2 linked regions of the Puniceicoccus vermicola genome follow. The protein of the gene in region 1 interacts with the protein of each later gene in a pairwise test. Links are inferred from orthologs where the notes say so. Each region holds a gene or a part of one and is shown on either strand. Other genes may lie near its edges.

Region 1 (14,365 bases):
TTCTACTTCACCCAATTTGAATTCGACCTTTCTATGAGGAGAGTTCATTTTAGGAGCACGGTCAGTCCTTGGCATGGTTCTCTAGTCGAGATTGCTTTTCGGGGGTTGCCTCACTGGGTGGTCGATTTCGGATGCTATTCGGTCACTTTTCGGTGTGAAGGTTCTCTCCCAGAGGCGGCTTTAGGCCAAATGAACGAAATTGCTGAGACCTTGAGCGCTCTTGAACCCCAATCGGAGGCGGCGGAAGCTCAACGCCGGAAACACTTCGCGATTCTCGAATCCTATTTGGATCGTGCGGAGGGGTTTGCCCCGCTTCGGCAAGCGGAGGTGGCCGAAGAACTCCAGATCCTCCTCGAAAAGTATCAGCGAGATGGGCTCGCCTTTGCGGGATGGGTGATCATGCCCAATCATCTACATCTGCTGACGGATCCTTTTTCGTGCGCGAATGCAGATCATTTCTTCAAGAGGTGGAATCATTTTAAACAAAAGACTGCCATTGCTCTAAACCAAAAACTGACGCGGCAAGGCCGATTTTGGCAGAAGAATGGGTATGACCGTTGGATACGGGGTCCCTCCGAATACCAAAGATGGGTGGAGTATTTCCGCATGAATCCGGTGAAAGCCGGATTGGTGCCCGAGGGGAGAGAGTATCCGTTTCAACGAATTCCCAAAGAAATTCCTCAATAGCCCCTCGTTCGCGCATGATCTTTCTCGCATGACTTTAGTCGTGCGATTCCTGCGTATGGAACCTTGCGAGAAGTTCGAGAGGGTTTTCGCGGCGCGGAGATGCTTCCGTTGAGCGTGAGGCTGTGGGCGTGTCGGCCGAATGACTAAAGTCAATCGGGAACGAAGAGTTGTGCACCGGGTTCTCGCATGACTTGAGTCGTGCGATTCCTGCGTATGAAACCTTGCGAGAAGTTCGGGAGGCTTTCGCGTCGCGGAGATGCTTCCGTTGAGCGCGAGGCTGTGGGCGTGTCGGCCGAATGACTAAAGTCAATCGGGAACGAAGAGTTGTGCGGATACTTATTGGCACTTCGGGCAGAGCCCGTAAACTTCCATGACGTGAGCGACCTTGGCGAAGCCGAGCGTTTTGGCCCGTTTCTCGAGCTCAGTGAAGAGGCACATTTCGAGTCGCTCCGCCTTGTGGCATTCCCGGCAGACGAAATGGTGGTGATGGTCGCCAGGCACGATCAGCTCAAACAAGTGTCCGCCGTTTTCGAGAGGAACTTTTTGAAGGATGCCGATCGATTCGAAGGCCTCCATGGTGCGGTAAACCGTGACGAGATCGGATTCGGGAAGGCTGGCACCTTCGCGGATTTCAACCGCCGTTTCGGGGCGGTCAAAGTTCAGAAGAGCCTCAAGGATTCGCCGCCGCTTCTTGGTGATTCGTAGCGAACTTGATTGGAGGCGCTCCGTTACTGCCTTTTTGAGATTGTCCGTAGATTGACCCATATCGAGATAACAAGGGATACCATTGTCAGAATTCCATAAAATGCAAGGTCGCCCTGAGAGCATCTTCGGGGGATCAGAACGGAACTTCTGCGGGGTTCTCGCCCCGATCGAATCGGCTTTTGAAATCGGCGGCTTCGATTACTTCGACATGGCCATCCGCGAAAAGGTAGGGTGCGGAACCTTTCGTACGGTCGGCTGATCGTTTCCCACTGCGGTGCCGATCCGGTTCGATGTCGTTTAGGGCTGCATACCAGTTTGTCCATTCCCCGCCATGGATGTGATCATTGGTCAGGCTCGGTGGGCGATCTTCGCTGAGTATAAAAAGGAGGAGCGTTCTAGAGGGTTCGGGAATCCAATGTTGTACATGGTATTGAGGGTCGTCGAAGACGAGATCGTTCAGGACATAGCTGGTCGCTCCACGGTCGAGAACTTGCTTTTGTCGTTCGGGAGGGTCGACCGGACAGACGCGGATCTCATCAATTTTGTTGGTGAAATACTGATTGAGAGCAAAGATCCAGCTTCGGTCTCGGCGGAAAGGGCCAGTCGAATGGGTCGAGGGCGGATAGATGCCCTTGTTGTCATTTGCGTATAGTTTTAGCGCCAGGCCGATCTGTCTTTGATTGGACGAACATTCGGCAAGGAGAGCGTGGGAGCGAACGCTACCTACTGCGGGAATGAGGATTGCCGCGAGGGTCGCCAGCACCGCGAGAACAAGAAGCATCTCGACGAGAGTAAATCCCGCCGAGATGCACTTGAGGTCAGATACCTCCTCCGAACCTCTCGATCTAACCAAATATCTCAAACGGAGGCTTTCTGTGGAGAGCGTCGCCGACGGCAGGCAACCGCCCCGACGGCAGCTACGACCATCGCTATCGCAGTCGTCTGCGCCGGCTCGGGAACGACTTGGAGGCTGAAGGTTTGCTCAGCGGAAACAATGCCATCGGTCACATGCTCCCCTGTCCATTTGAAGGTAACGTCAAAGTTTCCGAGGTCCGTGAATCCCCAGTTGAGGTGGAAATGATCTCCGGGAAGGAAGGTTACGCTATTGTTGTCGAAGGTAGATCCGCTGTTGAAGCTCGAGAAGGCAATATCCGCCACCGAGGTGTTGGCCAGGTTCATCGTGTAGAGCGAAATGTTTTCACCGGAAGGGGTGCTCCATCCGGTCAGGGTTAGCGTGATGGACCCAATCCAATCACTGGGGCTGAGCTCTTCGGCTCCGAATCCTAGGTTGGGTTGGTAGCCCGCGGTGCCAGCCGTGTAGATTTCAGTTCCGTCGGCGACGCCAATCCCGCTGGATAGACCCGAGGGAGAGGTCCGGACAGAAGAGACCTGCGCAATCAATTCGGAGGGCGCATATTCTTCTTCGGTGGCGAGAGGTGATCCGTCCACCATTGCGCCGCTCCCGACGTGCCAGTGTGGTTCGAGTTCTCCGTCTTCGTATGCGATCCCGATGTCGGCGTGACCGGCGGTATAAACCAATTGTGCCGAGGCCGCTCCGGCCGAGATGAGGAGAATGGAGGCGCTCGTGATGAGTGTACTTGCGTGAATCTTCATGATTCACGGTTTTGACTTAATGAAAGTTTCTTGCAATATAAAAATGAAAGTAACTTTCATTAAGTGGGTTGACAACCAGAGTTGCCGCCGGGATGGAGGCATAGCTTCAAAGGCGATCACTGGATCGCGAAAGCATGCAGCCCGCGTCGTCCGAATGACTAAAGTCAATCGGGAACGATTCTCGCGTTCTCGCATGACTTCAGTCGTGCGACTGCTGCGGTAGAAATCTGGCGAAAGGTTCAGAAGCTACTCCGCGGCGAGGTAACGTCCTCGTTGGGCTCGAGTCTGTAGGCCGCGTCGTCCGAATGACTAAAGTCAGTCGGGAACGATTCTCCCCCGTTCTAGCATGACTTTAGTCGTGCGATCCCTTCAACAGTCCGCCGATCAGAATCCTTCGGGGTTCGAGACGTAGGTGCCCCGGCATTCCTTGAGGTATTGCAATGCCCGGACTTGACCGGTCATTTCCAGCTCATCCTTGTAGACGGGATCGTGCCAGCCTTCGATGTCGATGGTGCTCGTGTATCCACCGCGTCGCAACTCGCTGATAATGTCAGTCCAGTTGCTGTCGCCGAAACCGGGGTGACGGTGTTCAATAACGGGTTGAGGGCCGAAAATTCCGGTCTCGCGGAGGACGTCTCCATGGATGGTTGCGTCTTTCCCGTGGATGTGGAAGATTTTTGGAAGGTATTTTTTAAGTTGGGGTAGAGGGTCGATGAGCTGGGTCATCTGGTGGCAGGGTTCCCACTCGAGGCCGATGTTCTTTGCCTCGAGTTCGTTGAACATCATGTCCCATGCCTTGGGGTTGAAGGCGATGTTCCAATCGCCGCTTTGCCAACTGCCTCCCATCGGGCAGTTCTCAAAGGCAATCCGGACGCCCTTGTCGGCAGCGCGTTGGGCTAAGGGGCCAAAGACTTCTTTGTAGCGTGATAGAGAATCCGGAACCGGGACATCGCGGACGCGCCCGGCAAATCCGCAGACGAGGTCCGTGCCGAACTCGTAGGCATGATCAATGCAGGCTTCCCATCCCTTGCGAGTGGCTTCCGCCTCGTCGTCGCTCTCCAAAGGATTTCCAAAAATGCCGAGGGAGGAGATGATGGCATCGTGGCCGTCGAGGACTTGAGAGACTTCAGTTGATAGGCGGTGCAAATCGACGTCGCCCAGTGTTTGCCAGAAATTGATCTGGAAGGACTCGAATCCGTGAGGGAGGATTTTGGCAATATAGTCGGGAGTCTGGTTTCCCTTGCCGGCGAGGGTGCCAATGCGGATGTCGTGTGAAGAAAGCATGGTCAGGAATGGATTTGGATCGTTTTATCGTTTTCGGCAGAAAGATGGCAGGCATCGAGAACGGATTGGATCTCGGCCCCGCGGGCGAAGTCGGGTTGGTCTTGGACCCCGGTTTGGATCGATTTGATGAAGCGTTCGAAATTGGTTGGGGTTTTTCCGCAGTCCAACGTTTCCCACTCCATTGCCGTGCGTCCAAGGATGCGGTTGATTTTGAGCTCGGTGCTGGAGGCATTGAGGTCGATCTCGATCGATGCCTTGTCGCCGTAGAGGTCGAGGCGGAGCGAGTTCTTGTGAGGGTAGGCCCAGCGAGTCGTGTGAATCGTTCCAAGGGCTCCGTTGGTGAACTCAGTTGTAATGACCGCGGAGTCGTTGGCGTCGAGTTTGTATTCGCCGATCTGATTCCCCTCAGCCTTGTCGAAGCATTTGAGCCGACAATGAACGGATGCGAGCGAGCCCAGAGGCATGGAGGCAAAATCCAGGATATGAATTCCGATGTCATTGATGACCCCGGCGCTGCCATGAGATTTCGAGAGCCGCCAGAGCCACGTTGGGGAGGTCGGCCAATGGCCCCAGTAGTCATGGACCAGCCAGCTCTGATGGTAGTAGGCGTGTACGTGCCGGATCGTCCCGAGGGCGCCTTGGGCGACGAGTTCAGTGGCTTTTTGAATGGCAGAGCTGTTGCGGTAGCTGAAGTTTACCATATTGATGACTCCCGCTTTTTGGGCGGCATCGCGCATCTCCAGGGCGTCGGCATGATTGAGAGCCAGGGGCTTTTCGCAGAGGATGTGTTTGCCCGCCGCGATGACTTTGAGGGCCAAGGGATGATGAAAGGGGTCGGGAGTGACGATCGTTACGGCATCAAGGTCCGACTGCGCTAGCATCTCATCGGCATCGGTGTAGACTTCGGGAATACCATGTTTCGCAGCGAAATCGTTCACCCGCTTGGAGTCGATGTCGCAGGCCGCGACAATTTTGCAACCGTCGATGGAGTTGAAAGCGTTGGCGTGGGCGAGGGCCATGCCTCCGGTTCCGAGTATTCCGAGTTTGATCATAGTTGGAAAAAGAAATGATTTAGGTGGAGAACCGCGGGGCGTTCAATTGGTACGGTTTCAATACGGAGCGGAATCTTCGAGTCGGAGGTTTTTGCCGGGCGTTGAGAATCCGTTTGGGCGCATTTTCGATTTAGGGGGTCGCTGGTTCATGGAGAGTCGGAATAACCGTAGTGCGTTTCTTCTTCAGGGTTTTTCCGCTCATCAGGACCTCCAGCATGGCAAACATCTTGTCGACGACCTCGGCTGGATCAAACTCAACACGAATGAGGCTGTCCTGCCAATATTCGAGAGCGAGGGATCCACGGTTGGCATGGGTGGCGATCTGGAGATCTTTTCCGATCACCAGCCCGGCCTTTTTCAGCGCGAGACAGGCACCTCGGGCGAGAACGTCATCGGTGACAATTAGACCGTCTGGAAGACCTTCGTTTTCTTCCAGGAGGTGGCTCATGAGTTCGATTCCCATGTCTTCGTGTCGATCAAATGGGGGATCGTTCTCGTCGTCGGGGCAGCCGATCCACGAGTCGACCAGTTTGAGGGAATATTTGGTGGCAGCTTGACGGACAACGGGGGTATGGCTACGAAGGATTCCGAGGAGGCCGATGGTCTTGCAACCCTTCTTCGCAAGGGCCCCTGCGGCGAGGTCGATCATCGTCTTCATGTCCATAATCACCGCTGGAGAGCCTTGGAAATTGAAAAGGGCCACGGTTTGGATCTCTTGTTCCCTGATCCATTTTCGGTGGGCCGGATCTTTCAAATCGCAGAGGAGGAGTCCGTCGAGTTTACCCTGCTTGAGGGACTCGCTTAGATCCTGATTCACGATCGTCTCAGCTGAGGTTTGGTCTTCGCCGGGCTGAAGCAGGAAAAACGTGAATCGTTCGTTTTGGTCGCGGGCACGTTTTTCGCAATGCTGGAGTAGGAGGAGGCAAAAGGCGGAGCTTCCGAACTGAAATAGATTCTGACCAAAGACCAATCCCACTCGTTTCTGGTTCAAATACTGCGAAACGTAAATGCCACTGCCTTGGCGCCGGTGAATCACTCCTTGGGTCTCCAGTTTCGCCAAAGCGCGGTCAAGAGTCGTCAGGGTGATCTCGTATTTTTTAGCGAGGTCCTGGGCGGTGGGGAGTTTTGTCCCCGGACCGAGGCGATGGGCCGTGAGGGTAAGGTCGGAGATGACATGCGCCTGCTTGTTTCGCGGAGATGGGCTGGGTTGGGTCATATAAGAGTACAGCAGTTTTTTATGGGCGGACCGCAGGGCTCGCGTTGAGGATCAGTATGGTAAGGTATTTAGGAGTTACTAGGTTTTTGTCTCGGGTCCATCCAGAAAATGTTTCCGTGAGCCGAGCTGGGGAACAGGGTGCATGGAGGCATTTTGCTGTTCCGTGGCTGAGAAACATGATGCCGTCTTTTCGATAAAAGCAATGAGTTCCCTACAGATTGCCGGTATGGAGCATTTTGATCGGGTGTTGTCGGAAGTCGATTTTTCCTCCTAGATTCACGTCTTGGAATCGACTTTGCAAAGAGTGCGCGACGAGTTTCCGGTTACTTCGTGTCCGGAAGATGTTTGTACGTTGCTTGAAAATGAGTCGGAATCGGGGCGAGTAGCGTTCGCTTTTTCCGGAGGGCCGGATTCCCTCTTTCTCCTGATCTGGCTCAGAGCACACTTTCCAAATCTGGCGAGCCGCTCATTGGCTTTGCATTTCAACCACCAGACACGGCCCGAAGAGAATGCGCGGGAAGCGGAAATCGCCCGGGAGTTTGCGGGAAGGTTGGGCTATCGTTTTTGCCTCGGGCATAGGGATGATAGGCTCGGGTCGTCGGAGGAGAGTCTTCGGCGAGCACGTTTTCTCTTTTTTCAACGGGAGATGAAGACTGCGGAAATCTCGGCTCTCCTTCTGGGTCATCAGGCGGACGATGTGGCCGAGACGATGCTGGCCCGACTTGCGAGGGGCTCGGGACCGGAGGGATTGGCGGCGCCACGGCCCATCAGTCTCCACGGTGGCGACTGGAAACATTCTCGGGTCCGTCCGCTGCTCCATTTTTCTGGCGATGCCATCCGATCTTTTCTACAGGAGGAGGGATTGGCCGCTGCTGAGGATCCTTCCAATCGATCGGATGCCTACCTGCGCAACCGGATTCGCTCCCAGGTAATACCGGCTTGGAAGGAAGCATCTGATCGGGATCTGCTGGGAGGGATCGAGCGGTCGCGGCGGCAATTTGCCGAGGTGGCCCAGTTTCTTGAGGAATCCGCTCGTCAGTTGGTTCCAGATGGCTGGGGATCGGATCGTATCGAGGCGAAGGCCTTGAAAGGACAATGTGCGGCCCCGGTTCGCTTTGCCATTCAACGCTGGCTCTACGCGCATGGAGGAGAGTTGGTCCCAGAGGCGGTCGATGCCGTCGTGCGAGCCTGTTTACACGGGGAGAATGGGCGCTGGAGCGTCGGAGTAGGGAAGTGGATTACCCTCGATTCAGAGGGCCTTCTTTGGGAGTCGGAATCGGAGCTCGTTGAATGGGATCCGTTGGAATGGTTGGCGGGGAAGACTCTATGTCTGCCGGATGGGAGTCGGTTGCAGCGGAAAACATTGGCCTCTGACCGGAAGCTTTATGAGCGCATCCGCAGCGGGGCGGTAGATCCCTGCCGGCACGTTTATCTTCAAGGTCCGATGGATCCTGACGCTCCGTTGATAGTGCGGCTGTGGCGGGCGGGTGATCGTTTTCGTCCCTTGGGATCTCCGGGAAGTCGTAAGTTGCAGGACTGGTTCACCGACCGAAAAATCTCCTCCGAACGGAGGAGGCAATTGCCGGTAATTGCGCACCAAGACCAGATTCTATGGGTTCCAGGCTTGCCACCGGCGCATAACTATCGGCTGACTTCTCCAGAAGAGAACCTTCTGAGTTTGACTTACGAACCGAGCTAACGAAATTTACTAGCTTGCGGCTAAAAAGGTCGCAACCACCGCTAATGAAAGAAGATAAAGATAGGAAGACGCCGCAGCGCCCGCCCCAACCCGATCGTTTCCAGCCGAAGGTCTTGATGATCTGGCTCGGAATCATCGCGGCCATATTTGCACTCTACGCTCTCAGTGACTCGCAGCGCGCCTCGATGGAGAAGCTCAGCGTTCCTGAGGTGATCCAAGCGGTCGAAGCGAACCAAATTGTCAGTGGGACGATTAAAAACGATCCGACGGGTGGCAGTGAATGGTACATCATCAGTGGGGAGATTGCTCCCGACGGGGATACTGCGAAGCAGGTGGAAGCCGACGCGAGCTTGAAGCCCGAGCGCTTTGAGGCCCGGGGACGGCTCACGGAAGACGATTACACGAAAATCCGTGCCGCTTTTCGTGAGGAGCCAGCCAGCACCTTTCTCACGGATCTGATTCTCAATATCGTTCCGTTTCTCCTCATCATCGGACTCCTTTATTTCCTCTTCATCCGCCAATTGCGCAATGCAGGGCGGGGAGCTATGAGCTTCGGCAAGAGCAAAGCGAAGATGCTTACCCGGGACCGCGAGAAAGTGGTTTTTCGGGACGTGGCGGGTTGCGATGAAGCCAAGGAAGAAGTCAGCGAGATTGTTGACTTCCTTAAGGATCCCAAGCGTTTCCAGCGCATCGGGGGTAAGATCCCGAAAGGCGTGCTCATGGTGGGCCCTCCGGGGACGGGGAAAACCCTTCTCGCCAAGGCCGTTGCTGGCGAGGCGGATGTTCCGTTTTTTACGATTTCCGGTTCAGACTTTGTGGAGATGTTCGTCGGAGTCGGGGCCGCTCGTGTCCGCGACATGTTCGAGCAAGCCCGCAAGAATTCTCCCTGCATCATCTTCATTGACGAAATCGACGCGGTCGGTCGCCAGCGGGGTGCAGGTCTTGGTGGTGGAAACGACGAGCGCGAGCAGACGCTGAATTCGCTCCTCGTCGAGATGGATGGTTTTGATGGTCACGAAGGCATCATTGTCATCGCCGCCACCAATCGTCCGGACGTCCTCGACCGCGCCCTCTTGCGCCCAGGCCGTTTCGACCGTCAGGTGATGATCGATCCTCCCGATCTGAACGGACGCGAAGAGATTCTTCAGGTCCATGCCCGGAAGATTAAGCTTTCGAAGGACATCGATTTGCACGTTATCGCTCGGGCAACTCCTGGATTTGCTGGGGCCGATCTGGCTAATCTTCTGAATGAAGGGGCGCTGATTGCCGCCCGCCGTTCCAAGAAGGAAGTGGAAATGAGCGACCTCGATGAGGCCCGCGAGAAGATCTCTTTCGGTCGGGAACGTCGTCGTCTTATGGATGACGAAGATAAGAAGATCACTGCTTACCACGAAGCGGGTCACGCCATTGTCCAAGCCGTCATCGACGACGGACACCTGCCCATTCACAAAGTGACCATCATCCCACGTGGCCAGAGCCTTGGGAGCACGATGTTTTCGCCGAAGAAGGATATTCTTAACCAAGCGAAAAAGCGTGCCCTGAACCAGATCTGCTGCGCGATGGGCGGCCGTATCGCCGAGGACATGGTTCTCGATGAAATCACCAGCGGAGCCTCCGGTGACATCAAGATGGCGACCAAGATGGCTCGCCGTATGGTTTGCGATTGGGGAATGAGTGAATTGGGGCCGATTGCCTTCGGTGACAATCAGGATCACATCTTCCTCGGGAAGGAAATCTCCCGCGATCAAAATTACAGTGAGGCCACCGCTCAGGCGATAGATAAGGCCATTCACGATATTGTCATCAAGCAGTATAAGCGCTGTCAGGAGATTCTCGAAGAGCACCTCGAGCACCTGCATACTTTGGCGGCGGCTCTCTTGGAGCACGAGACCGTCGAAGGCAAGCATGTGCATGAAATCATCGATACCGGTTCCATCCAGTCGGACGTCGTCCAGATCGAGCCTGTTCGTTTTCGGGGCAGCAAGGCCGAAAGCGATGAAGGTAAGGAAAAGAAGTCGGATGAAAAAAGCGAGGACATGGGCGGAGGACGTGAGCCCTCCGGTGCCCCCGCTTGATGAGCGGATCCGCTTTTTCGGTTTCAATTCTTTGAGATACGGCTCGTGAGCACGAGTGATAACACGCGCCGGATGCCGGCGGAGTGGGAACCTCACGCCGGGACGTGGATCTTTTGGCCGACTCGTCCGGAGCAGTACCTCTACGGTTCGGCTTCGGATTTTTCCACCGTTCGCGATGCTTTCCAGAAACTGGTCGATGTGCTTTGTTCCTTCGAGCCAGTCAAGGTAGGGGCGGATGCGTCGGTGCGTCAGGAGGCGGAGTCGATTCTCGGCCGTCGGGCGACGGTTCATGAGTTCCCCCTCGACGATGCTTGGGCCCGCGATGCGGCTCCCACCTTTATTTTCGAGAACAATGATCTCGCCGCTCTTTGCTGGCGCTTTACCGGATGGGGTGGGAGGTTCGGTCCCATTGAGGCCGATGCAAAAGCCAGCAGTCGCATTGCGGAGGGCATGGGTCTCCTGATCATCCGTTCAAAGTTGGCTTTGGAGGGAGGCGGTATTCATTCGAATGGGCAGGGCACCATTCTCACTACGACTCCGGTTCTCGAAGACCCCGGTCGCAATCCGGGAGTCCCTTCCAACGAATTGCAGGAACAGCTGGCCACAACTTTAGGGGCATCCCATATCGTGAGTCTTCCGCGTGCCTACGCTGGGGACGATACCGGCGGTCATATTGATGTCATCGCTGCTTTTGCACCCAGTGGAGCGGTGTTGATCAATGATTGCACGGATAGCTCCGACCCCAACGTGGAAGGATCTCGGGAAAATATTCGGACGCTGAAGGCGGCCGGGTTGGAGGTGATTTCGGTTCCTCAGCCGGAGGCTCGCTATGCCGGTGGTGATCGGCTGGCCTACAGTTACTTGAATTTCTATCTCTGCAATGGCGGAGTCATCGCTCCGATTTTTGGGGACAAGAAAGACGACTATTTTTGCGGACTCTTGGAAGAACACTTTCCGGATCGGGAAGTGGTTCCCATCGACGCCCGGCCCTTTTATCTCGGAGGCGGGGGGATTCACTGCGTGACCCAGCAAATTCCTCGAGCTTAGCTAAAACTTCCAAGCGAGGAGGCGGCTTTGTTTCTGTCCCTGCTCCATGGGGACGACCTTCACCTCTGCGGCTTTTGCTTGTTCAAGTTGTGACCGAAGGTAGGGCAAGTTTGCGCTTTTGGAGACCAGTGAAGTGAACCATCCGACCTGCCCGGCGAACTTCTGGCTCTCGGCGATCATTCGTTTCAGGAAGCCCACCTCGCCACCAACACACCAAAGTTCCCGGGGCTGCCCGCCAAAATTGAGGTTGGATGATTTTGGCGGAATTTTCGTTCGTTTCAGGTTTCTGGTTTTGCGTTGGTTCTGGCTGCGGGCTTCGTCCGGGGAGGGGTGGAAGGGTGGGTTGCACATTGTCGCAGCGAAGGAATCACTCGGTTTCAGAATTCCGGTGAAAATGGCGCCCTCATTCTTCTGTCGAACGATTCGGATGTTTTTTTGCAGGCAAGGATTGGCTTCGACGATGGCCCGCGCCGAGCGGAACGCCCTGAGCTCAACCTCTGTCCCCACGAAGTTCCATCCGTAGCTGCGGTTGCCAAGAATCGGATAGATGCAATTCGCGCCCGTGCCGATGTCGAAGATCCGTTTGCGCGAGTCCGCCGAACGGTCGACCCCGATCAAGTCTGCCAAATGATGAATGTAGTCCGCGCGTCCCGGAATCGGTGGGCAGAGATAACCTTGAGGGATGGCCCAATGGTGAACTTGGTACTGGTGAGAAAGGAGAGCGCGATTGAGACAGAGAACCGCCTCCGGATCGCTGAAATCGATCGTGCGGTCTCCTTTCGGATTCGGGCGCAGGAAGCCGGCTAACTCTGGACAAGCGTCGCAGAGGGCGTCGAAGTCGTACCGACCTTGGTGTGGATTCCTCGGATGCATGGAGAGGGAGGCTGAAAGGCAATCGAGCCAATGGCGAGCGGCGACTTCTTGTAGGGGTGCAGCTTCAGCTGCCCCCATCGCGTCTGCTTCGGAACGGCACCCGGAAAAACCTTCCGTAACCCCAAGACCGCGCAGCTAAAGCTGAGCGGCTACTTTTTGTGAACGCAGCTATGTCGTGACCTCTATTTCAAATCTCAGATGTCTCACCAGATCAGGGCGATCCATGCGCCTGACGCTGCCCCTCAGTCCTCGCCGGATCGGGAAAGGCGGTTTGCTGAAGCTGCACGGATGGAAGGAGAGCGGTTGACGGGTAAACTGGGACCGGCTGCTTAAGCTGCCGACGCTGCCCCTCAGTCCCCAGTTTCCCAGAAATACCCTTCTCTAAAACACTTCAGTACTCCGCCGGAATTCCACCGATTCTGATCCGCCAATCTTCCAGATTTCGGTCAGTCTCCGGCCAGAAAGCCTCTTTGGACTATTCAAGCTTCTTCAGGTAAACAGTCCCCATTCTAATACTCTGCTGCATATTGCGATGATGGCTGGGATCTCGCGGCAAATGGAGTGATTCTACGATTCTGCTGCCATCCTGGAATGAAGACTGATGAGTAAACTATCCGAAGAAGTTCTGACCGCCGTTGAAAAGACCATTCCGATGGGAGTGGCCACTGCCGATGTTCAAGGGAGACCGAATCTGGTCTACGTCTCCCTGATCAAAGCCATCGACAGCGACACCTTGGTCGTTGGAGATTGCGCCTTCTCGAAAACCAAGGCCAATCTGGCCGAAAATCCGGTCATGAGCGCCCTCGTCATGAATCCAGACACCAAGCGAGCCTTTCAGATCAAATGCCGAGCGGAAGAGGTGACGGAAGGCGAACGGTTCGAATCGGTCGCAGCTTGGGCACAGTCCCTCTGGCCGAATGTGCCGCTGCGGGCCGCTTATTACCTTCACGTGGAAGAAGTTTTCGCAGGGGCCGAGAGAATCGCCTAAGAGGCGAGGGCATTCGCAATAGGGTAGCGCGGGTTGGCCCAACCCGCACCCAAGCTTGGATTCAAGAAACCGATCCTTGAAGAACCGGGGGATGAGCCATGGGCCATGGCTCGCTACCGGATACTGGCTACTGATTCTTAAAGCAATCGTCGCCTTTCTCGCAAACGCCGTCGTCCCCGGATCCACAACTCCCACCGCTTCCGCAACCCGCGCAGGCTGAGCAGGCGTCCCGGAGGACTTGTGAGCGGATGAAGGTGGCAATGTCGGTTTCTTCGAGATTGTAGGCGTAGATGCGGTCGGCTTCGATTTGAACCAGTTCGCCGGTGAAATCGACCTGCATCGAGACGGTGCGCATCTCAAAAATATCGATGAGGCTGGGGGCTTCGACTGGCTCGATCTGCCGCAGGGATCCATCCTCCTCAATGACCTTGATCCCCGTATGCACTGTTTTTACGGAAATGAGGTTCCCTTCCGGATCGAACTGGACGGAATTTTGGTCGGCGTTCATCCCGATCATTTCCGGGTCGTAGGCGGCAATGACTCCAATCGGAGTTAAAAGGTTGGCTGGTTCGGCCGGCTCCAGCGAACGGAGGGACCCGTTTTCATAGAGGGCAAAGCCCGTGCGGGCGGATATCTCCCCGACAGGCGATTGGAGGACAATCTTTTCGCCCGGCCAAAGGGTAAGACTTTTGAGGGCTCCGGAAGGGTAGAAGTGAAGAGCGATGATCTTTGCCGAGAACTGGCCGACCGGAAGATCGAAATCGAAAACCTCGGCGAGCTCGCCTTCATTTTGTTCTGACCAGTAGCCGTCGATCTTTCCATTGAGAGGAAATACCCGATTCACGGCCCCATCCTCATAGAATGTAACCAGCTCCGCGTGAAAGACGCCGAGGGGCGTTTGCAACGGCGTCGAATCGTCGAGGGCCGCGCTCTTGATTTGACCATTTTCGAAGAAGCTCAACGAGCTCCGATACTTCTTTTGACGCTCACCCAGAACGGGCGGGCGGTATTGCGGAACCAGAGTCCCGGCGGAGGTGGTGACTTCGTTCCGGGTATCGACAATGCACGACTTCAAAGATCCGCTCTTGTAGGTCATGAAATTGGTGATCCCCCGCAACTCCCCAT
Region 2 (14,402 bases), on another replicon or contig:
TGGGGCCGGAAGTTGTGGTCGCCGTCCAGCCGTAGCGTTCGAGAGCCCGTTCGGTCCAGAGTCGGTGGGGATCGGGGCCGGCTAGGTGGACCGGAGGGCCGGAACGCGTCTTGGGACGAAAATTTCCTTGGGAAATGTCGAACTCGAGAGCAGGGGAGGGGAAGGTTTTAGCGAAGGCACCTTCGAGAACCAAATCTTCGGGCGCGCCGCCGGTCCATTTCCCATCGGCGCTGAGGAGCCAAATCCGATCGGCGTGGCGGAGGGCGCTCTCGAGATCGTGAGTGGTCAGGAGGATGGCGATCTTTCTGGTCCGGGCGATTGCGGCGAGTTTTCCAAGTATTTCGATCCGTGAAGGAAGGTCGAGGAAGGCTGCAGGTTCGTCGAGGAAGGCCAGAGCGGGTTCTTGGGCAAGAAGGCGGGCGATCGAAACACGTTGCCGTTCTCCGTCACTCAATTCACCAATGGGCCGATCGCGAAATTGTTGGCTGGCCGTGTCACGAAAAGCGGAATCAATCGCAGCCTGGTCATTCGGTGTCAGCTTGCCGGCCCAGTTCGAATGCGGATGGCGCCCGAGGGAGACCAACTCCCCCGCCGTCATGCCTTCGGGGGAAGATTCGCGAGTCGGGAGAACGCCGCGAACACGGGCGAGTTCTCGGGGAGAATAATCAGAGAGGTCACGTCCAGCGATCGACACGGAACCGCTGATCGGCGGGAGAAATCCGCAAAGAGATCGGAGGAGGGTGCTCTTTCCGGCTCCATTTGGACCGAGGAGGCAAACGAGTTCTCCACGGGAGAGGGTGAGATTGAGGGGGCCCCCGAGTTTGCGCTCATGCTTGGTACCGAGGTCGTGCCCAAACGCGAGGTTTTGGGTTTGGAGGATGAGATCTGAAGTCAAATTACTCACGACAGGGATCTTGTGGTGCGACTTTTGAGGAGGACCCAAATGATGACGGGGGCACCGATGAGGGCGGTGATGGCATTGACCGGTAGCGTCGTCGAGGTTCCCGGAAGCCTGGCGATGAGATCGGAGAGGAGCGCGAGGGAAGCTCCGAGGGTCAAGGTGACGGGGATGAGCTTGCGATGGGATTGGGTGCGCAGGAGACCTCGGGCGAGGTGGGGAACGGCCACTCCGAGGAATCCGATTGGACCGCAGAAAGCGGTCACGGCTCCAGCAATTATGGCGGCGCTCGAAAGAATGCGGATCCGAGTGCGTCGGGTATTTTCTCCGAGAGCCGTAGCCTGCTCCTCACCGAGAAGAAGGACGTCCATCGATTTGAACTGTAGGGATCCGAAGATGACGGCGAGACCGGCTGCGGTGAGAAAGACCCAAAACTGGTTCCAGGAAACGGTTCCAAACTGACCAAAGCTCCATGAGATGAAGGCCTGAAGCCGTTCGGGCATGGCAAAATAGATAAGGATGCTGACGATGGCGTTGATCAGGTAGGCCAGCATTAGGCCGATGATGAGGAGGGTCATGACCCCAATTCGTGAGGTGAGGGCCAGAATGAGGGCGAGAACGGCTCCGGATCCGATGGAGGCAGCGATGACCGTAGAGAAGGCTCCGCCTCCGGCCAGGGTGCCCAGAAGGCCAGGTCCAACCGGTGCGGCGACGAGCATGACGATGGCAACACCGAGGCTGGCCCCGGAGTTTACTCCGAGAATGTAGGGATCCGCGAGAGGGTTGCGAAAGACGGTCTGCATCTGCAGACCGGCAAAGGCCAACCCCGCCCCAGCGACGGAAGCGGTCAGAGCACGAGGGAGGCGGATATTTTGGAGAATGTAGCCCTCTGCGGTATCTGGACCCAGTCGCCCGGTGAGGAAGAGGAAAACGTCGTGGAGCGGGATGGTGACGGAGCCAAAGGCAATCGCGGCGAGAAACAGCGATACCAAGAGAAGAAAACAGCCCCAGCGAACAATCATCGAAAAGAGATGAACTTAGGGCAGATCGAGTCGCGGCTGCAAATCCCAAAAACTGGACCTGGGAGAACCTTTCGTTGGCGTCAGGTCGAGGGGGAAGATTTCGCGAGAGTGACTAGGGTTTCCGAGAGTTCGGTTGTCGAAAACGGCTTGGTGATGAAGGCGTTGACCTTTTCGGTGAGGCAACTATCGCGGATTTCGTCCAGAGCGTAGGCGGTGATGGCTACGATCGGAACGTCATTCCTGTTCTGAGAGGAAAATGTGTCGGCCCGGACAGAACGGATAATATCGAGCCCGCTCTCTTCCCCGAGGTGTAAATCCATGAGGATCATCCCATACGATTTCATGCGCAGTTTTTCCTCTGCCTCGCGTCGGTCATGGGCAATGTTTACGGACTTTGCTCCGGCTTTTTTGAGAAATTTCTGCAGCACCTCGGCGTTGTTCGAATCATCTTCAACGATCAGGAAATCGATCGGCAGGGAAGGGATCTTATTCTGAATGGAAAACCGATTTTGCAGTTCGGCAGGGAGGACTGACGGTTCGGAAGATTCCCGGAGAGGCAGGCTCAAGGTAAAGGTGCTACCTTTCCCGACCGTGCTCTCTACCTCGAGAGATCCGCCCATGAGTTCTGCAAGCCGCTTGCAGATCGCAAGCCCCAATCCGGAGCCCTCAAACTTCCTGCGGAGGCCATGATCGACTTGCTCAAAGGGGAGGAAAATAGATTTCAGGTTTTCGGGAGGAATCCCGAGACCGGTGTCGGCGACCTGGACCTCAAGTCGATGATCTCCGCCCCCGAGAGGGAACAGCTCTCCGCGAATCCGAATTTCTCCGACTAAGGTAAACTTGAGGGCATTCTCCATGAGATTGGAGAGGATCTGTCGAATCCGGTCGGAATCTCCTATCACCAGTTGATCGAGTTCAAGACCCATTTCGAGGGTGATCGAGACTTTGTTGGAATCGATGCGGGTGCGGAAATTATCGGAAAGGGCTTCGAGTTCGAGGGCGGGGTTGAACTCTTCTTCGGCGATCTTCACCCGGCCTCCTTGAATCCGGGTGAAATCGAGGATGTTCTCCACCAAGAAGAGGAGTCTCTCGCTATTCTCCATGATCCTCTTCGTGCAGTGGTCACGTTCATCCGGATCGGCATCTTCCTCGAGTAGTTGAGAAAATCCGACAATCGCGTTGATCGGAGTGCGGATTTCGTGACTCATGACGGCGAGAAAATCGCTCTTGGCCCGTGCCAATTCTTCTGCCTCGCGGGTCTTCTTTTTGAGCTCTTCATTTTTCTCCTGGAGAGCCGTCATCTGTTCCTGAATTTGGTTGAAGCTCTCGTTGAGTTCCTGAGCCATGAATTCGAAAGAGCTGAAGAGGCGGCCGATCTCGTCCTTACGCGTTACGTCTCGTTTTCGGAGCGTTGGAATTTCGCCTGGGTTGTAAGCGATCATCTCGTGAGACAGGCGTCCGATGGGCCGGATGATGCGGTAGGCTAATACTGCAACGATGCACATGGCAAATCCGAGGATGGCGATGACCGTAACCGAGATGGCTCCGAGGAGGAGGTGAATCGGCCGGAAAATGGAATCCAGGGGAATGACCTGGACGAGGGTGGCATCGACCCCGGTAGCGAGGTGGGGATCCAGGCGGGAATGGGAAACGAGGTATCCTCCATTTCGGGAGGTGATCATATTGCCCTGACGGGATCGGGAAAGTTCGCGCAATTCGGCGGAGGAAAGAATCTCGACTGCAGTGCGACTTTTCCTGCCCTCGGTTTCCGGAAGATGCTCGAGTAGGATGTCTGCCTCCTCGTCGATGACGAAGAAATGAGCCTCCTTTGTGTCTGGATTCAGGGTTCTCAGGATGTCGTCGAGATCCAGGTCCAAGGCGAGGATACCGATTGTGAGGTCGTTCTCATCGAAGATCGGTGCAGTGAGTCGGAGGACTGACTCCTGACTCGATCCCAAGGCGGTGCTGGATTCGACAAAAACCGGGATTTTAGCCATGGCGTTGAGAGGATCGAGGCCTTTCTCGAACAAGTCACTGCTGACCTCTTCTCGATAAGGGGCCTCCGATCCTTGGCTCATGATCATGCGGATGCGGAAATCGAGACCGATAATGGCGGCGGAGGAGAATTCCGGATTTCGTTCGAGGAAACTCTGCATCCGCCTTTGTGCACGATCCACCTTGTCGGGAGATTTCAGGTCCTTGAGATAGTCGCGCAGTTCGCCACGATGAGATAAACGGAGAGCTTGTAGGGCGGCTTGCTGGGTGCGGGCGGAAAGGTGGGCGGATTCAACATTCACGATCTCCTGATGGTAGGCGATGGCCCGATTCAAGATCTCGGTGCGAACGATGGAGCGCGTCTGGATGACGAGGAGGATCGCGGCTAGAGAGAGAACTGAAAAGAACGCCAGTAATAGGCGTAGAACGACCCGGTTTGGTAGTCTCATAGGACGGGTTCCAGTGGAAGGCCCATGGCCTCATCGGCACGGGCTTGGGCGAGCCTCAGCGCTTCTTCATTCGTCATTCGCCCGAGTAGGGCGTCGTGAAAAGTGGTTCCTAAAATGTCTGCGAGCTGTGTCCAATTTTCCAGGCGAGGGCGAGCTTCCTCGGAAGTTCGGTCATTGGCAAAAATTTCCCGGCTCGTGCGGAGATATTCTGAGGACTGAGCAACTCCTGCGGGAGGTTTTCGGTAGAGATTTTCAAGACCGGAATCTGCGAACATCTCGTAGACATCGGAGGAAAGGAGCACTTTAAGAAGTCGAAGCGAACGTTGGCGTTCATCAGGAGTTAAGTTCGCCGGAAGGCCTAGGTTCCATTGGCCCAGAGGGACCTTCTCGGAGAAACCATTCTCTCCCGGAGGAATGGAGTAGCCGACACGTCCTGCGACTTGGGAAGCTGGATCGTGCTCGAGGGTCATCGCCCGGGCTCCCCAACCGTAGGTGAATGCGGATTGTCCGTTTTGAAACCGTTCGATTCGTTGATCCCAAGCCATGGTCAGAACGTCGGGAGGAGACACTGCAAGGAGTTCTTGGAGGAAAACGAGTACTTTTTCCCCAGTTTCAGTGTCTATCTGCGGCTCACCCTCATCATTGACGATAGAGCTGCCAAAAGAAGCGTAGAGGTGGGCTATGGTCTGCCCGAAGGCCTGACCGCGAAGACCATTCCAGCATATGCCAAAACGATTATCCTCCGGAGAGTGGAACAATCGGGCCTGCTCCAGCAATTCTTCAAAGCTCCTCGGGGGAGCCAGTCCTTCGGCCTCTAACCAATCTTTTCGGTAAAACATCAGCTCGAAATGGGGTTGAATCGGGATCCCCAGGAGCTCTCCCTCATAACGGCTACTCTCGATTGTTTGAGGGTAAAAGGTTTTCGGATCGATCCCGATCTCCTCCAAATCTTTTTCAGATATCGGATCGAGGATATGGTTCTGGGCCAGATGCGGAAGCCAGAGAATATCAAAGGATACTAAATTGTAGAACGACTCGGAATCCTGAGCGTTTCGAATGATTGAGCGTCGGGTGTTTGAATAGCGTTCAATCTTCAGGTTAACCGGATCCCCGAAGGAGTCTTCAATCTTCTCCCAGTTTTGCTCTAAAACATAGGCAAATGGGTCGCCGACAAACAGGATTTCAGCGGGACGATCGGGCGGACCTTCGAGAGATTCATCCTGGGTGCAGCCGAGGAAGAAAAGAAGTGGGGTGGAGAGAAAACCGAAAAAGAAAGAGGTCGAGACCCGATTTTGGAGCGGTCGTGAGCTCGGTGAACTCTCCTGGTTCCTCGGCATTACGATCCTGGATCGTCAGCCGCGGAGGAGATTGATGATCGCATTGCGGAATCCTTCCTTTGAGGAGGGCTTTGCCAGTGTTCGGCAGTATCCATGATCATCAGAAGCGAGGTTTTCCTCGGAAGGGGGGACGACGCAGGTCAGGAAAAGAACAGGAGTACGCAGATGCCCGGGGATCTTCCGTATTTCGGAGAAAAGTTCCCAGCCATCCATTTTCGGAAGCATGACATCGAGCACAAATAGGTCGAACTCTTCCTGTTCAATCATCTCCAAAGCTTCTTCGGAAGATTTAGCCCAGAATAGGCTGGCATATGAGCCACGCAAAAATCGCTCGACCAGGTAGTGCTGGTCGGAATTGTCTTCAACGAGAAGGATTCGGAGTCCATCCGTGATATGAGAGAAAGTGAGGTCGAGGGACGGGGCCTCTTTAACCGGGGTCATATTTGAAACGTAGACCCGAATTCGCTCTGTTTCAAGTAAATTAGGGATTTCCCTCGGCTGCGGAATCGGTGGAATCGATGCTATTCAACAGGTCGAAAAACGGACTCCCAGAGCCGATCAGGATACGGCTATTTCCCCCGAGGCCTTTGTCGTAGGCTTGGAGGGTTCGCAGGAAGCGATAGAACCCCGGATCCTGATTGTAAGCTTCCGCGTAGATCCGAATGGCCTTGGCTTCGGCCTGTCCACGAATGACTTGCGCCCTCTGCTCTGCCTCACTGCTGATCCGGGCCAATTCGCGTTCCATCTCCCCGAGGCGTTGCTCGGCGCGCTTTTTTCCGTTCGAACGGAAGCCAGCTGAGATTTTCTGCAATTCAGCGTTCATCTGGGCGTAGACGTTCGACTCGATTTCCTGCGTGTAGTTCAGCTGTTTGATGAGAATGTCCTCGAGCGCGATTCCGAGACCGATTTGAGCGAGTCTTTTGCGAGCTTCCTGGAGGATGCCTTGGAGGACAATCGGGCGTCCGGCAAGATAGGCCCCATCGGTGGACTGGTGCAACTCGGGGAGATCGCTTCCGAGAGTGGCGACCTCTTCTACGGAGATTTCTTCGAGATCGCCCGAATCGAGCTTGATGGAGAGCTCCTCGGTTTTGATGTCGAGGATGCCGTTGCTGCTCCGGATCACCTCGTAGAGATCGTATTTGGCAATTTCATCCTTCACGGCCCCGGCGATGATTCCGTTGAGGCGAGTGTCTGCTTGGTTGATGGAATTGACCGCTTCGAGAAATTGTTTCGCATCGTCGATGCGCCAGCGGGCGGTGACGTCGACGTTTACCGTTTTGCGGTCGCGGGTGATGGTCGTGGTTTGGCGTCCGTCCCAACGCTGGAGACGTGAATCGAAACGGCGCACCTGCTGCCACGGCCTTTTGACGTGAAGGCCAGCTTGGGTAACCGGATCGCCCACGACTTCACCAAATTCGGTGATCACGGCTTGTTCCCATTCACTGATGGTGTAGAGGCTGGTCCAGGCTGCGGCGACCAATACGATGGCGGCGATGAGTCCGAGGATCCAGAGGACGGCGGGATTTCGTTTGCGGGCGGCGGTCATTGTTTCAGTCCTCCTTCATTTAAATTGAGCAGGGGTAGAACCCCTTTCATGTCCTCATCGACAATCCAGACTTCGCCGACCTCGGGCAGTCGTTTTTCCAAAGTTTCGAGGTAGAGGCGCTGGCGGGTCACTTCCGGTGACTCTTCGTAAGCGCGCAGCATTTCGAGAAAGCGGTCCGCGTCCCCCTCGGCCCGGTTGACCCGGCTCTCGAGAAACCCTTCGGATTCGAGGACGATACGCTCGGCCTGCCCTTGCGCCCGTGGGACGTTCTCCTGGTATTCACGGGAGGCTTCTTCATAGAACCGCACGGCATCCTGCTCGGCTTTATTCAAATCGTTGAAAGCGGCTTGGACTTGGGCGGGAGGACTGACGAAGATCAGATTCACCTCGTTGATTCGCAGCCCCATCTTGAACTGGTCGGCTTGAGCTTGAATCAATTTTCTCACCCGCTCCTGAATCTCGGCCCGCCCAATGGTGAGGATGGGAATACTGGCGCGGTCGCCCATGATCTCTCGCATCACTGACTGCGAAATGTCCCGGAGCGTCGCGATGGGGTCTTTGACGTTAAAGAGGAACTGCTCGGGGTTTTCTCGGCTGAACTGTACATCCCAACCGGCGAGGACGATGTTGAGGTCACCCGTCAGCATGGAGGATTCATCGTCGTAGCCCGACTCGGTGATTCGCCCCCCAGGTCCGCTACGATAGCCGAACTCTTGGACATCGACCCGCCGAGTCTTGACCTTGACCATTTTGTCGATCGGGTAAGGCAGGTGGAACTGGAGGCCGGGTCCCACGGTCTTTACCTGCTTGCCGAAACGCAAAAGGACTCCTTCTTCGTCGGCATCGACCTGATGGAAGCTCGTGGCGAGGACCAAGCCGATCAAGAGGACGATGGGGATCCAGATATACTTCCAGAAATTAATTTCGGCTTCACGGCCGTCGGGGAACTCAACTCTCACAATGACCCGAAGGAGAAGGGGGTTCGGACTCCTGTCAACGAATTGCGGGAGAATCGCACAAATGAGCTTGTGCACGGACAGGGAAGGGCGTTCCCGATCGACTTTAGTCGTTTGGGGTTCCTGGGGAGAGCTATCGATTGCCGACGCGGTGCGGTGTCACTGTTGGGTTCGGGCGTTTTCTCGTCGTTGGCAGTGGGGAGAATCGCCCGACTCAAGTCATGCGAGAACGGGAATGCGAGGAAGGTAGCGAGAGTTTCCAAGCTTCGTTCGTTCGCTTCGCAGGACCCGTCTAGCTCTCGATTTAGGGCACAGGCCGGCAGCCTGTGGTACGCTTCTGCGGACTTAGAAGTACCGCGCTTCCTTCATCTTGTTCATGGCTTTCTCGCAGAATGGCTTCAGTTGTCCTGTTAAGTCGCCGCACTTCGGGCTATACCCGAGAACCGACTTTGTGAAGATTCCACTTGGTTTTTGGCAAAAACTTCTGCTATCTCCATGAAATGAAACGTTTCCACCTTTTCCCTTCAGTTTTTCTCCTCGGAATTTTCGCTGCCTCTGCTTCTCTGCAAGCGCAGCAAGCGGTGATCACCCAAAACTACGGTACGCATCGCCTCGGGGTGGGGGCCAATTACTGGGTGTCTCTTTCCGATATTGATGTCGACGATGTCGATGACAACGGGTTCTCCTACCTCATTTCTTACCAATATTGGAAGAATCTGGTCGGATTTGAGGCCGATGTAGAATTTCTGCCTGACCGTTTCGGTGAATCGGCTTGGGCTCCGGAGGCTTATATCCTTTTCGGTGAAGGAATTTATGTAGCCGCTGGGATCGGCTGGATCAATGAAGATGGCGATTGGCAGGATAAGCCTTTCTACGCCCTCCGCATGGGATTTGATTTCGAACTGTTTGCCAGTTTCTACCTCGATCTCTCGGCAAACTATCGCTTCAACGATACGGCCGACCTGAAAAACTCGGACACCAAGGTCGATACAGACACGATCTTTCTGGGTGCCTCTCTACGCTACGCATTCTAAGTTCGGCCGCATTGCGGCGATTCTCTGTTTGAGGTGAAGTTCGTAGCCCTCTGGCCGAACGGATACCGCCTTGACACCCTTTTTTAAGCGATTCATTCTTCGCGGTTTTTCACCATTCCCATGTCATCCGACCAAAAGCACACAATCTCAGTTCTCGTGGAGAACAAATTCGGGGTCCTCGCCCGGGTTGCTGGAATGTTCAGCGGCCGCGGCTTTAATATCGAGACTTTGAATGTCGGTCCGGTGCATTTGGAAGGGCTTTCCCGGATCACCGCAACCATTCTCGGGGACGATCAGGCTCTGGACCAAGCTCTCAAGCAGCTCAACAAGCTGGTCAATGTCGTCGAAGTAGAGCACTTCACCGAAGGCGCTGCCGTCGCCCGCGAACTGATTCTCCTGAAAGTCTCGGCCGATTCCAAGACTCGTCCGGAAATCATGCAAATTTGCGACATTTTCCGTGCCAAGGTGATCGATGTCAGCGCTGAGTCGGTCGTTCTCGAAATCACCGGGAATGACAGTAAAATTAAAGCGTTCCTCGATCTCGTCGATCCATTCGGCGTTCAGAAAATGGCCCGTACCGGAGTCGTCGCCCTCGAGCGTGGCGCCAACTCCTAAACTCCTAGCTCAAACAACTCTCAACCTTTCAAAATAAATACTATGTCAGCTACAGTCTATACCGAGAAGGATGCGGATCGCGAGATCCTGAAAGATAAGACCCTCGCCGTAATTGGTTACGGGTCCCAGGGACACGCACACGCGCAAAACCTGAAAGACAGTGGTTACGAGGTCATCATCGGCCTGTACCCCACCAGTAAGTCGCGCGAAGTCGCAGAAAAGCAAGGCTTCAAGGTATTCGACACCGCAGAAGCGGTTCAAAAGGCTGACGTCATCATGCTCGGTGTTCCGGACATGGTTCAGAAGAAGGTTTTTGAAAACGATGTGGCTCCAAACCTGACCGCTGGCAAGACGATCGTCTTCTCCCACGGTCTGGCGATCCACTACGGCCTGATCGACGTCCAGTCCGACGTTGACGTGATCATGGTTGCTCCAAAGGGTCCAGGTCACATCGTCCGTGCGCAGTTTGTCGAAGGGAAGGGCGTTCCCGCATTGATCGCGGTTCACCAGGACGCTTCCGGCAAGGCCAAGGATGTGGCTCTCGCTTGGGCCGACGGCGTAGGCGGCACTCGTGCCGGCGTCATCCAAACCTCTTTCAAGGAAGAAACCGAAACCGACCTCTTCGGTGAGCAAGCTGTCCTCTGTGGCGGTGCCAGTGCTCTCGTTCAGGCTGGATTCGAAACTTTGGTCGAAGCCGGTTATCAGCCGGAAATGGCTTATTTCGAATGTCTCCACGAGTTGAAGCTCATCGTCGACCTGATGGTTGAGTCCGGTATCGCCGGAATGCGTTTCTCGATCTCGGAAACCGCGAAGTACGGGGACATCACCCGTGGACCTCGTGTCATCACGGAAGAGACCAAGAAGTCGATGGCCAAGATCCTCGAAGAAATTCAAAGCGGACAGTTTACCCGTGAGTGGGTGAAAGAGTACGAAGAAGGCCTCCCGAACTACAACAAGATGCTGGAGGACGGCGAGAAGCACCCGATCGAAACGACCGGTCAGCACCTTCGCAGCTTGATGCCTTGGGTTGCTAAGCGCAACCTCAAGGGTTCACAGGCTAGCTACAACGGGTAACCCCGTTCGGCCTGTAGGGTCGCGGCTTTCTTGGGCATGAGCGCAGAGACGGTCATCTTCGCCAGTCGGCGCAGTCGTCTCGCTCGTGCCCAGGCATTGCTCGCGGAACGTGCCGCGATCGAATACGATCCGTCCTGGGTGACGGGTCTGCTTTGGCTCACTACGACCGGTGATCGCCAAACGACTTGGTCTCTCGAAAAGGAGGGGGGCAAGGGACTGTTCACGAAGGAAATTGAGGATGCAGTCCTCTCCGGAGAGGCGGACCTAGCGGTTCACAGCGCCAAAGACCTCCCGACAGAGATGCCGGAGGGATTAGGGCTTGCGGCCTTTCTTCCGCGGGAAGATCCCCGGGATATTTTGATCCTCCGCGAGGGAGTGACGGAGCCGAATCGGATTGCGACGAGTAGTCCGAGACGAAGGGCTCAATTGCAGCGATTGTTCCCGAAGGCTGAGTTCTCCGAGATTCGGGGGAACGTGGAGACACGTCTCCAAAAGATCAAGGAAGGGGAGGCGGAGGCGACAGTGCTCGCTTCAGCAGGGCTTCACCGTCTGGGCATTCGCCCGCCCGAGGGATTGGTTTTTCGTCGTCTGGAAGTCAGCGAAATGATTCCGGCTGTCGGGCAGGCCGCTATCGCGCTCCAGACGCGCGTCGAAGATCTGGAGAAATTCTCGGTGTTGGGCTGTGAGAAAACCAAAAAAGCAGTGGTTTGTGAGCGAGCCTTTTTGCGAGCGCTCGGCGGAGGATGCCACACTGCATTTGCCGGATACTACGACGGAACCATTTTCCATGCTTTCCACGAGGCTCACGAGCGTCGTGAAATTCAAGTTCCGACGTTGGAGGAAGCCGACCTCCAAGACTTTTTCGCCGAAGAGTTCGTCGATTGGATCGATCAATCCGATTCCTAGGATCGTAAGAGCTCTCAGGATTGGACGGGAGAGGGGCTGCCCGCTGAATTGGTCCTCACGGTGTAACTCCTATCGTTGACCCGTCCAATGGTCAGTGATCGCTGAATCCCGGCGTCCAAGGGTATTCCTATCGGTAAAAATGTCTCAGCAAAAGTAAGCCGTTTAAAGAGAAGGCCGTCAAACTTTGAGGCTCTCTTCGCTTGCCCGATTGCGAAAACTGCTGCTACGATTTTGGTTATTCCCTAAGATTTGCATCCAAAGCGCCCACCCATGAACCGGATCAATTCCCATCATAGCCGTCAGAGGACCTTTCTTCGGATTCTCGGTCCCCTCATTCTTCTTGTCGGTATCGCCTTCACGGTGGTTGGGATGGTGAGCTTCTTTTCAAAAGTGGGTGATATTGGAAGCCACAGCTTGGGTCCCGGGTTTGGGCATAGCGGGGTTGGGGCTCCCGAACGGTTCTGGTGTGTCTTCGTTGGCTTACCGGTTTCCTTTGTGGGCCTGGTTCTCTGCAATTTTGCCTTTATGGGAAAAGTGGCCCGGTACACGTCGGGTGAACTGGCTCCAGTGGGCAAGGATACCTTCAACTACTTAGCTCATGAAACTCAGGAAGGGATGGCGGATATTTCCGAAGCCATTTATACGGGACGGTCGCGCCGGCAGATTGGATCGATCGAAGAACGGATCCGGAAGCTGGAGGCGATGCGGGAATCTGGGTTGATTAACGCGGATGACTTCGAAGAGCAGAAAGATCGAATCCTCTCTGAAATTTAAGGTGGGCACGAATCGCTGACTAAATTCAGTATAACATCTTGTCAAAGACGAGCGCCGAACCGTCCGCCCACCTCGATTTGGACTGGCAAGAGGTTCGGCCGATGGGCTACGTTGTGGGGATGTCATTGGATTTGGCGAATAAACGTATTTGTGTCACCCGCGCCCGCACTCAATCGGGCGGTTTGGCCTCGCTCCTTGAGAGTCGCGGGGCCGAAGTGGTCGAGCTGCCTCTAATTGAGGTGGTCCCGACCAAGAACCGGAAAGTACTCGAAGAGGTTCTGGAACAGCCGGGGGTCTACGATTGGATCATTTTCACCAGCGCAAACGGGGTTCGCCACTTTTTTGCCGATCTGGTCGCCAAGTGTGAGGATCTTCGGGCCATCGGGTTTGCCCGCATTGCCTGTGTGGGCAAAGCCACTGCAGATGCGGTGCGCAAACATCGACTGAGGGTCGATCTCTTGCCGGAGGAATCGAATGCAGAGAGTCTCGCTGTCGCGCTTCTGGAAACGAAAAGTCTCGATAGTGCGCGGGTGCTCATTGTCGCTGGCAACCGCAATCGGGATACCCTCTCCAGAACGCTGGAGGAGGAAGGCCACGCGATCGTAGACATTGCCGAAGTGTATGAAACCAAATTGGCAGATTTGGCGGGAGCCGCCGAAGCCGTGGATTTCCGGACGAACGGCGCGGATGCGATTCTTTTCACCAGTGCGAGCACAGTCGAGGCCTTTGCTGAGCAAGCCTCCACGTTGCAGCTGGAAAAAGGGGCTCGGTTCCCGAAAGCGTTTAGCATCGGTCCTATGACCTCCGAAGCATTGGCGGGAGCTGGGATTCCTCTCCAAGCCGAGGCTCCAGAAGCCAGCTTGGAAGCATTGGTGGATGTCGTTGCGACTCATTTGAATTCGTAGATGGACGTATCGGTAAAGGTTTGCGGGCTCCGTCGGCCAGAGGATGCCCGGGAAGCGATGTCGCTAGGCGCGGACTTCGGAGGAGTGATTGCGCATCCTGCCTCGCCCCGATATGTCGCCCCGGGAACGGAGGAGGCTTTATTGGCTGAAATTCCGAAAGGAAAACGGGTCTGGGTCGCCGTAGAACCGGATCTGGAGGCTATTGAAGCCGCATTTGCCCGAGGTTTTGATTGGGTGCAGATTCACTTTGATCCTTCTGGAGATTTTGATCCCGTTTCTGTCTCCACACGGTTTGGTGCCTCTCGACTGTGGCTGGTGCCCCGACTGGCCAATCTTCTCGACTTCAATGAGGACTGGGTCGGCCTCGCGAAGGTAATTCTGATCGACGGTTTCTCCAAGGATCGAATGGGCGGAACGGGGCACCGGGTCGAAGGCGAATCCTTTGCAAAACTCCAAAACCGTCATCCTGAACAACGGTTCTCGATCGCCGGTGGGATCACCCCTGAGAACGTCGGAGAGGTTCTGAGATCCAGCGAAGCGGCTCAAATCGACGTGAGCAGCGGGGTCGAGTCATCGCCGGGCAACAAGGATGCCTCCCGATTGAGAGCTCTGTTTCAAGCCGTGAGACAAGCGGAAGAATAGCTTCTACCGAAGAAACCAAAGTAGTGAGAGCTTCCAGCTCTCTCAACGCATCCCAAGGGGAAGGGCGGAAGACTATTACCTAAGAAAAATCGCATCTAAGAGATGAGCGGATTTCTCTCCCTAGCGGTCCCGATGCGATTCAGCAGGACATCTCGCTCGAGCCGAGTTCAATGCGAATTCGGTATTGCCTAGTGGGGTTGTTTGACCTCCGATGTGGCGTCGCGTCTCCGCAAGGTATTTAAAACCTGA

What was found.
Region 2: the proteins of ftsH (region 1) and hflC interact in binary tests that used the Escherichia coli proteins (3 or more experiments, as listed by UniProt). The link is inferred for Puniceicoccus vermicola from one-to-one orthologs.

The regions. Positions count from the first base shown.
Region 1 is NZ_JACHVA010000127.1:27,640-42,004, reverse strand. The notes cover bases 7,855-10,816. They hold ftsH (ATP-dependent zinc metalloprotease FtsH), read left to right. Parts: upstream 7,855-8,301; coding sequence 8,302-10,332; downstream 10,333-10,816. Other genes in these bases: H5P30_RS16970 (agmatine deiminase family protein), read left to right, coding at 10,378-10,816; tilS (tRNA lysidine(34) synthetase TilS), read left to right, coding at 7,855-8,257. Also shown: H5P30_RS17015 (transposase), read left to right, coding at 190-687; H5P30_RS17010 (Fur family transcriptional regulator), read right to left, coding at 1,024-1,452; H5P30_RS17005 (type II secretion system protein), read right to left, coding at 1,526-2,245; H5P30_RS17000 (choice-of-anchor M domain-containing protein), read right to left, coding at 2,251-3,006; H5P30_RS16995 (sugar phosphate isomerase/epimerase family protein), read right to left, coding at 3,391-4,290; H5P30_RS16990 (Gfo/Idh/MocA family protein), read right to left, coding at 4,293-5,342; H5P30_RS16985 (GntR family transcriptional regulator), read right to left, coding at 5,473-6,558; more of tilS, read left to right, coding at 6,863-7,854; more of H5P30_RS16970, read left to right, coding at 10,817-11,379; 23S rRNA (adenine(1618)-N(6))-methyltransferase RlmF, read right to left, coding at 11,380-12,252; H5P30_RS16960 (pyridoxamine 5'-phosphate oxidase family protein), read left to right, coding at 12,854-13,240; H5P30_RS16955 (hypothetical protein), read right to left, coding at 13,368-14,365. UniProt on the Escherichia coli protein: Acts as a processive, ATP-dependent zinc metallopeptidase for both cytoplasmic and membrane proteins. Plays a role in the quality control of integral membrane proteins.
Region 2 is NZ_JACHVA010000086.1:3,356-17,757, forward strand. Bases 5,216-8,214 are described here. They hold hflC (protease modulator HflC), read right to left. Parts: upstream 7,248-8,214; coding sequence 6,183-7,247; downstream 5,216-6,182. Other genes in these bases: H5P30_RS11085 (extracellular solute-binding protein), read right to left, coding at 5,216-5,701; H5P30_RS11090 (response regulator), read right to left, coding at 5,717-6,142; hflK (FtsH protease activity modulator HflK), read right to left, coding at 7,244-8,214. Outside these bases: H5P30_RS11070 (ATP-binding cassette domain-containing protein), read right to left, coding at 1-904; H5P30_RS11075 (FecCD family ABC transporter permease), read right to left, coding at 901-1,920; H5P30_RS11080 (ATP-binding protein), read right to left, coding at 2,001-4,364; more of H5P30_RS11085, read right to left, coding at 4,361-5,215; more of hflK, read right to left, coding at 8,215-8,281; H5P30_RS11105 (hypothetical protein), read left to right, coding at 8,704-9,237; ilvN (acetolactate synthase small subunit), read left to right, coding at 9,358-9,852; ilvC (ketol-acid reductoisomerase), read left to right, coding at 9,895-10,926; hemC (hydroxymethylbilane synthase), read left to right, coding at 10,963-11,832; H5P30_RS11125 (SHOCT domain-containing protein), read left to right, coding at 12,103-12,606; H5P30_RS11130 (uroporphyrinogen-III synthase), read left to right, coding at 12,645-13,511; H5P30_RS11135 (phosphoribosylanthranilate isomerase), read left to right, coding at 13,512-14,153; H5P30_RS11140 (alpha/beta hydrolase), read right to left, coding at 14,342-14,402.